DNA from 4 places in the Rhizobium sp. CG4 genome. Region 4 is predicted to be linked to each of the others. Evidence: predicted binding sites of a transcription regulator. Region 4 holds the regulator's gene; each other region holds the start of a gene.
The links. Region 4 encodes PhoB, which activates phosphate uptake and scavenging genes when phosphate is short. Its sites were predicted from a motif close to TGTCATNNANCTGTCAT; they were not measured.
Positions count from the first base shown of each region.

Region 1: HGO37_RS06500 (UDP-2,3-diacylglucosamine diphosphatase) is a predicted target of PhoB. The motif match lies at 1,043-1,059, and genes of this name have one in related genera.
Region 2: HGO37_RS21320 (DUF47 domain-containing protein) is a predicted target of PhoB. The motif match lies at 835-851, and genes of this name have one in related genera.
Region 3: HGO37_RS07600 (esterase-like activity of phytase family protein) is a predicted target of PhoB. The motif match lies at 810-826, and genes of this name have one in related genera.

Region 1 covers NZ_JABAEG010000002.1:282,792-284,978, forward strand. The annotation lists gene HGO37_RS06495 (winged helix-turn-helix transcriptional regulator) at 1-68, shown strand, start outside; gene HGO37_RS06500 (UDP-2,3-diacylglucosamine diphosphatase) at 166-996, opposite strand; gene HGO37_RS06505 (NADP-dependent malic enzyme) at 1,196-2,187, shown strand, end outside.
Region 2 covers NZ_JABAEG010000008.1:288,279-290,465, forward strand. The annotation lists gene HGO37_RS21310 (methyl-accepting chemotaxis protein) at 1-80, opposite strand, end outside; gene HGO37_RS21315 (NUDIX hydrolase) at 267-782, opposite strand; gene HGO37_RS21320 (DUF47 domain-containing protein) at 891-1,535, shown strand; gene HGO37_RS21325 (inorganic phosphate transporter) at 1,535-2,187, shown strand, end outside.
Region 3 covers NZ_JABAEG010000002.1:523,830-526,016, reverse strand. The annotation lists gene lon (endopeptidase La) at 1-186, shown strand, start outside; gene hupB (DNA-binding protein HupB) at 389-664, shown strand; gene HGO37_RS07600 (esterase-like activity of phytase family protein) at 878-2,187, shown strand, end outside.
Region 4 covers NZ_JABAEG010000003.1:127,254-129,440, forward strand. The annotation lists gene phoU (phosphate signaling complex protein PhoU) at 1-364, shown strand, start outside; gene phoB (phosphate regulon transcriptional regulator PhoB) at 395-1,078, shown strand; tRNA gene HGO37_RS10860 (tRNA-Leu) at 1,410-1,496, opposite strand; gene HGO37_RS10865 (ABC transporter substrate-binding protein) at 2,041-2,187, shown strand, end outside.

The DNA.
Region 1 (2,187 bases), on a different contig from region 4:
GGAATGAATACGGAAAAAGCGTCCCGGAAAAAGTGGCACGTGGACGCAAAGTAACGCCGAAAAAGTAGTTGGGTTGCCGCCAGTCACTGGAGGCAACCGCTATTTTTCAGATGACAGCCTGAGATGAAATGCACGCCGCAGAGAGGCGCTTGTCACTCTGTCACGTCAGGCGGCGCGCATCGGGAACGGTGGCAGAGCGATCTGCTCTTCCTGCTCGATGTTTTCAGGGTTTTCTTCAGCCTGCATCCAGGTGATCAGTTCAAAGCTGCCATCTTCATTTTCGGCAATTGCCGTGCAGCTTTCCACCCAGTCACCAGTATTGATGTAACGGATACCATCCATCTCGCTGATCACGGCGTGGTGGATATGGCCACAGATAACGCCGTCCACATCGTTACGCTTGGCTTCGTCCACCACAACGCGCTGGAACTCGCCAATGAAGTTGACGGCATGTTTGACCTGCAGCTTTGCCCAGGCCGAGAACGACCAGTATGGCAGGCCGATACGGCGACGAACGGCTGCCAGTATCACATTGATGGCAATTGCTGCGTCGTAGGCCCAGTCACCGAGGTAAGCGAGCAGACGGGCATTACGCACGACCACGTCAAACTCATCGCCGTGGATGATCAGGTATTTCTTGCCGTCTGCCGCTTCATGCACCATACGTTCGGCGACTTCGATACCGCCGAAGTGCGAACCGGGAAACTCTCTGAGGAACTCATCATGGTTGCCGGGAATATAGATGATCCGGGCACCCTTGCGCGCCTTGCGCAGCAGTTTCTGCACAACATCATTGCAGCCTTGCGGCCAGTACCAGTTGCGGCGCAAACGCCAGCCGTCAATGATGTCTCCCACCAGAATGATCGTGTCAGCATCATGATGACGCAAGAAATCTAGGAGGTAGTCGGTTTTGGCAGCCTTGGAGCCAAGGTGCACGTCCGAGATAAATAAGGTTCTGAAATGTCTGGTTTCCATTTGCCGGGCCACGGAATTCATCCCCCTGTCTTGGCAATCAAACTACATACTCCAGAACCAGAGTCGTGTTTCAGCATCATGACAAAGGACTATTTTCTGCCGCAAAACCCTCTTCACCCACACTCATTTTGACACGAATCAATCAAATAACGGCTGTACCATGGGGCTGATTGATGTATTCAGAAGCCCAACGAAAACATTTGAAAAAAGCGGTGCAGGAATGAATTCGCAGGATAAAAACAAAACTCAACCAAAACCAGCAAGTGCTGACCTGGACGAACAGGCGCTGTTTTTCCACCGCTATCCGCGCCCCGGCAAACTCGAAATTCAACCGACCAAGCCGCTCGGCAACCAGCGCGACCTGGCACTGGCCTATTCGCCGGGTGTTGCAGCACCTTGCCTTGCCATTCACGAGAACCCCGAAACGGCCGCCGAATATACGGCACGCGCCAATCTGGTGGCTGTTATCTCCAACGGTACGGCTGTTCTTGGCCTCGGCAATATCGGTCCGCTGGCCTCCAAGCCAGTGATGGAAGGAAAAGCCGTCCTGTTCAAGAAATTCGCCGGCATCGACGTATTCGACATCGAAATCGACGCGCCCGGCATCAACGACATGGTCTCGACCATCTCGGCGCTGGAGCCGACCTTTGGCGGCATCAACCTTGAAGACATCAAGGCGCCTGAATGTTTCGAAGTCGAGCGCCAGCTGCGCGAAAAGATGAACATTCCAGTGTTCCACGACGACCAGCATGGCACCGCGATCATCGTGGCTGCCGCCGTGATGAACGGCCTGGAACTGGCTGGCAAGTCGCTTGGCAATGTCAAGATCGTCACGTCAGGCGCCGGTGCGGCCGCCCTTGCCTGCCTTAACCTGCTGGTATCGCTGGGCGCCAAGAAGGAAAACATCTGGGTTCACGACATTGAGGGCCTCGTTTATGACGGCCGCAATACCCTGATGGACGAGTGGAAAGAAATCTACGCCCAGAAGAGCGACAAACGCGTTCTGGCCGAATCCATCGATGGCGCAGATGTCTTCCTCGGTCTCTCGGCGGCTGGCGTTCTGAAGCCTGAGCTGCTGGTACAGATGGCTGAAAAGCCGCTTATTCTGGCTCTTGCCAACCCGAACCCGGAAATCATGCCGGAAGTGGCGCGTGCAGCCCGTCCTGATGCGATGATCTGCACCGGCCGTTCGGACTTCCCGAACCAGGTGAA
Region 2 (2,187 bases), on a different contig from region 4:
GCACTGGCAAAAAGCACAGCGGCAAAGCCGTAGCCTGTGATCTTGATCCAAAGTGGTTTTGTTACGGCTTTCGCATTCATTTCGGTCCCCCTCCGCGAAATATCTCTTCTCGGGACTATGTGCCTAAAGCTTCAATTTTTAATAAAAATCGTGATGATTTATTACTATTTATTTTTGATGCCGCTTGGCATTTCGGGGAGGTGTGGGAGTGTTTTGCTTCCTCAGCTAAGTTTCGATTTCAGCCGCGTCTGCCTGCACTTTCGCTGTTACTTTCCTTTTGGCCGAAATTCGACCAGCAGCGACTTGAGCTCTACTTCACGAACACGGCGCGCGGCTTCGTCGGGAGAAAACCATGCGACCTCGCGCTGCCCTCGTTCCTTGAAGTCGGCGACGGCATCGGTGGCCTCGACTTGAAAAACCTCAACCACGCAGGGTGCGACATCGCCGTCATCCAGCCATTTGAGGTATGTGTATCGACCAACCGGTTTCTTTCTGGCACGGCCACGAATGCCCGCTTCTTCCCAGGCCTCGATTTCTGCAGCCTGATAGGGCTTTTTCTTTTTCATCGGCCAGCCCTTGGGAATGACCCATCGCCCCGTGCCTCTCGTTGTGACCAGCAGGATCTGAATGTCATCTTGCTCGGCTAACCGCCGAAAACACAACGCGCCATATTGCGTTCGAAACCCGCCAGTGAACAGCTTGTCCGGCATCGATGCTAATTGTTGCAGCAAACTGCTTGATTTGGGAGGCGACCTCTTACGGTCCGGTTTTGGGGCTTTCATCCAAAGATAAATCGCTGATTTTTAGCCAAGCTTCAATCGTCCAGTTGCATTTATGACAGTTTTATGACAGCGCAACAGCGATCAGCCTGAAGGCAAGGAATAGAAGTCATGATGAGTATCTTCCGGAAAATGATGCCGCGCGAAGACAAGTTCTTCGATATGTTCAATGAACATGCGCGAACGGTCGTGGAGGCTGCAGAAGCCTTGCGGAATCTTCTGAATGGCATAGACCTTGAAGCCAATTGCGAACGTATCGTTGAGCTTGAAGATCGCGCCGACAATATCACCCGTGACGTTCTCCTTGCGGTTCGTCGCAGCTTCATCACACCCTTTGACCGTGGTGACATTAAGGATCTCATCCAGTCGATGGATGACGCGATCGACATGATGCACAAAACGGTAAAGACCATCCGCCTGTTTGAGCAGAGAAGCTTCGATCCGCTGATGCGCCAGATGGGTGAAGAGATCGTGCGAGCTGCACATCTTGTCGCAGCGGCCATTCCACTTCTCGACAAGGTTGGCGCCAATGCCCAGCGCCTCAGCGCAATTGCCGAGGACGTTACCCGTGTCGAAGGTCGTTCGGATGACCTGCACGATCAGGGTCTGAAAGACCTGTTCCTGCGCCACGGCGCGACTGGCAACGCGATGGCCTACATGATTGGCAGCGAAATCTATGGCGAACTGGAAAAGGTTGTCGACAGGTTCGAAGATGTCGCCAATGAAGTCAGCGGCATTGTGATTGAGAACGTCTGATGGACGCGACACTCGCTTTTCCGCTTTTGGCGGCCCTGATCGGCATCGCGCTGTTTTTCGACTTTCTCAACGGGCTGCATGACGCGGCCAATTCAATCGCAACGATCGTCTCGACGCGCGTTTTGCGCCCGCAATATGCGGTAGCCTGGGCTGCATTTTTCAACTTCATTGCCTTTCTGTTCTTTGGCCTGCATGTGGCTGAAACACTTGGAACCGGTATCATCGACCCCGGTATCGTGTCGCCTGCGGTGATCTTCGCCGCATTGATCGGGGCGATCGTCTGGAACATCATTACCTGGATTTTCGGCATTCCATCCAGCTCGTCGCACGCTCTGGTCGGTGGCTTGATCGGTGCTGGCATTGCCAAGGTCGGCGTTTCCTCAATCGTCTGGAGCGGCTTCCTGAAAACCGCTGGCGCGATTTTTATGTCGCCGGCAATCGGCTTCTTTCTGGCCCTGGTTCTGGTGCTGGCGGTGTCCTGGATCTTCGTGCGCCAGACGCCGTTTGCGGTTGATCGTACCTTCCGTATCATGCAGTTCATTTCGGCATCGCTTTATTCACTCGGTCACGGCGGTAACGATGCTCAAAAGACCATGGGTATCATCGCGGTCCTTTTGTTCAGCCAAGGCTATCTCGGCTCTGAGTTTTACGT
Region 3 (2,187 bases), on a different contig from region 4:
TTGGCCGAGATTCCGGACAATGTGAAGAACGGAATGGAGATCATTCCTGTGTCCCGCATGGGTGAGGTTATCGAGCATGCGCTACTGCGCAAACCCGAGCCGATCGAGTGGGATGGCAGCATTGAGACGCCACTCGTTGCCACCGTCGAAGGTGTCGATGACGCCGGTCAGACGATCGCACATTGAGGTTTTGCGACCTCACGTGAAGCAATATTGGTAAAAAACACACAAAGGCTGGCAGAAATGCCAGCCTTTGTTGTGAAAAAAGCAGCTAGACCTCTTGTTTTTCAGGCGATTCCGGCGCTTTTGAGTTGCGGGTCGCAGGTAGCTAGCTATTCTGCGCCCGGCTTAATTTGAGTCGTTTCAAACCATAGAAAGGGGTGGAAACATGAATAAGAATGAGCTCGTTTCCGCAGTTGCCGAAAAGGCCGGTCTCACTAAGGCAGATGCTGCTTCCGCAGTTGACGCTGTATTCGAAACCGTCCAGAGCGAACTGAAGAATGGTGGCGACATCCGCCTCGCAGGTTTTGGCAGCTTCACTGTCAGCCGTCGTGAAGCCTCCAAGGGCCGCAACCCGTCCACGGGTGCTGAAGTTGATATTCCTGCCCGTAACGTGCCGAAGTTCTCGGCTGGCAAGGGTCTCAAGGACGCCGTGAACTCCTAAAGTTTCCACTATGCGCTGCCTCGCGGCGAGTGAGCGCATATTTGGCTTGTGAGTACTGAAATTGAAAGCCCGGTGCCTTTGCATCGGGTTTTTATTTTGCCTTGCGTCTGTTTGCTGTGGATGACCCGGCTAAATAAACTATGTCTGTCATTCGTGTGTAACATGCATGCAGCAGAAGCCGACTGTTCGATTTAATGGAACAGGAGGCTTCCCATGACGTTTCGTTTTACTTCGGCCGGCCTGATGGCTGTGCTGCTTACTTCCGTCGCCTTGCCTGCTGCTGCTGATCAGGTTTTCAACCGCATTGCATCTTTCCCGGTGGCGCTAAACCTGCCCAAGGACAAGGACGCCAAAACGGTATCGTCTGCTGAGATCATCGCGGCCAGTGAAGACGGCAATACACTGATCTATTCCGACAGCCCGCTGGGCGGCATTGGCTTTATCGACATTACCGATGCCAAGGCACCGAAGGCTGGTGGTGCCCTGTTGCTGGAAGGTGAACCGACGTCGGTCGCCGTTGCTGGAACCAAGGTTCTGGCCGGTGTGAATACCTCTGAAAGCTTCACAAAGCCATCTGGCAAACTGGTGACTGTCGATATCGCCAGCAAAAAGATAGAAGCCAGCTGCGATCTGGGCGGTCAGCCTGATTCTGTCGCCATTTCCCCAGACAAGACATTTGCCGCCATCGCGATTGAAAATGAACGCGATGAAGACGTCAATGATGGTGCATTGCCGCAGATGCCGGCTGGCTATCTGGTCACGGTTGCCCTAAAAGACGGCGTTGCCGATTGCGCCACCGTCAAGCACATTGACATGACTGGCCTGGCAGATATCGCACCGGAAGATCCAGAGCCGGAATTCGTTTCCATCAACGCGAATGGCGACATTGCCGTGACGCTGCAGGAAAACAACCACATCGTGATTGTTGATGGCAAAGCCGGCACGGTCAAAAGCCACTTCTCCGCTGGCACGGTTGACCTGGAAGGCATCGACACCAAGTCGGACGGCGCCCTGAAGTTCACGGACAAGCAGGAAGCCCGTAAACGCGAACCTGACGCCATCAAGTGGCTGGGCACAGATCGTGTTGTCATCGCCAATGAAGGCGACTGGGAAGGCGGCGCACGCGGCTTCACCATTTTCGACACAGCTGGCAAGGTCCTCTATGAAGCTGGCGCTTCCTTGGAACATGCCGTCGCCAGTATCGGCCACTATCCCGAGAAGCGTTCGAGAGCCAAGGGCGTAGAGCCTGAAGGTCTTGAAGTCGCAACCTTTGGCGATGACCGCTTTATCTTCGTTCTGTCCGAGCGTAGCTCTGTGGTTGGCGTTTACAAGGATACCGGCGCAGAACCTGAGCTGACACAGCTTCTGCCATCCGGCATCTCTCCAGAAGGTGCTGTGGCGATCCCTGGCCGCAATCTGCTAGCAACTGCCAACGAGGCCGATCTGGTCGAAGATGGTGGTGCCCGTTCGCACGTCATGTTGTTTGAGCGTGCAGAAGGCGAGGCGGCCTATCCGCAGCTGGT
Region 4 (2,187 bases):
ACCACGCAAGCTGGCACGCGGCTTGGAGCACCTGTCCGAGCTGGCACTGGTTCAGCTCAAGGAAGTGCTTGATGTTTACGCAACGCGTTCTGCCGAGAAGGCCAATGCCATCCGTGAGCGTGATGAAGAAATCGACGCTATGTATACCTCGCTGTTCCGCGAACTGCTGACATACATGATGGAAGATCCGCGCAACATCACCACCTGCACGCATTTGCTGTTCTGCGCCAAGAACATCGAACGTATCGGTGACCACGCAACCAATATCGCCGAAACCATCTATTACATGGCAACAGGCAGCCAGCTTGAAGGTGATCGTCCGAAGGACGACAGCTCCAACACGCTCGGTGCTGTAACCGAATAATAGATAGACGGACTTGAGCGGAGTACAGCCATGTTGCCGAAGATCGCAGTCGTAGAAGATGAAGAAGCCCTGAGCGTTCTGCTGCGTTACAATCTAGAAGCCGAAGGCTACGAAGTCGACACGATCACCCGTGGAGACGAAGCAGAAATTCGTTTGCAGGAACGGGTTCCTGACCTTCTGTTGCTGGACTGGATGCTGCCGGGTGTTTCCGGCATCGAACTGTGCCGGCGCCTCAGAATGCGGCCTGAAACAGAACGCCTGCCGATTATCATGCTGACGGCGCGTGGTGAAGAAAGTGAACGCGTTCGCGGTCTCGCCACCGGAGCGGATGACTATGTCGTCAAGCCGTTCTCCACGCCAGAATTGATGGCACGTGTGAAAGCCATGCTGCGCCGTGCGAAGCCCGAGGTGCTGTCTTCGGTGCTGAAATGCGGTGATATCGAGCTTGATCGTGAAACGCACCGCGTTCACCGTAAAAGCCGTGAAGTGCGCCTTGGGCCAACCGAGTTCCGCCTGCTGGAGTTCCTGATGTCCTCACCGGGACGCGTGTTCTCACGTTCGCAGCTGCTCGACGGTGTCTGGGGGCATGATATCTACGTCGACGAGCGTACTGTCGACGTGCATGTCGGACGTCTGCGCAAGGCGCTAAACTTCTCCAATATGCAGGATGTCATTCGCACAGTTCGTGGTGCGGGTTATTCGATGGAAGCCTGATCCGGCTTTTCATCATATAAAAACATCAAAGGCGCGGCTCATAGTCGCGCTTTTTGTTTTTGGGAGAGCTTTCACTACCCATGAGCTTGCAACTCATCGCTGCTACCGTCCTTCGATATGAGGACTTGGCATCCCCGCTTTGGGGCAAAATTGGCCTGAAAACTTGCGGTTTCAGACACGCCCAATCCGACGAGTAAAACTGCGTGCTCGAACTGGTCGAAATCTATCATTTTCGGACAGGCTGTGAGGAGTAATTAAGGCCCTAAACGCAAAAAAGCTCCGGAGACCGGAGCTTTTTTGCAGGCTGATTTAGATAACTAAATCAAGAAATTGGTGCCCAGAAGAGGACTCGAACCTCCACACCCTTGCGAGTACCAGCACCTGAAGCTGGCGCGTCTACCAATTCCGCCATCTGGGCGACGGAGAGCGATGTACGGCGAGCAGCGCTCTATGTCAACGGACTTTTTTATTTTTTATGACAAATTGTTTTCAGTCATACGGATTGGCGATTCAACTAATTGAAAATAAATAGTATTTTTACGTGAAAATTTCCGCGCATGGTTTTGCACAGCCTCTAAGCCCTTGTTTTATGCGGATTCTGCGTTTTGCCTGATTTGCCAAGATGCTGGTTTTGCGTGGCACCAATTCCCTCACATATCAGAGCCTTAAATAAGGCTGGCCTGTATCGATACAGGAATCTCTGGTTGTAACAGAATAAATCATATCTTTAGGCAAAAAGGGGGCTTCCGCCTCTGCCTCTCGTGATGCTAAGACAGCTTTTCGGTTACAGCGCCCGTTATTTTGGCAATGGGGGCAGCGAGGCTGGAACAGCAAAACGGAAACTGCCTTGTGAAGCTCTTCCCGTGTTGTGGCTCCGGCATCGGAACAGACTGAAATTACGATAATGACTCAACCATTCCCGTCTGTTGGCACAAACGGGAACATAAAAGTGGGAGCTATACATGAATTCCAAAATTGGCCTCATTGCGGCAGCCTTGCTGTCTGCAACATGCTTCGCCAATGTAGCAAGCGCGAAAACCTTCGTTTACTGCTCCGAAGGTTCTCCAGAAGGTTTTGACCCGGGCCTCTACACCGCCGGCACCACCTTT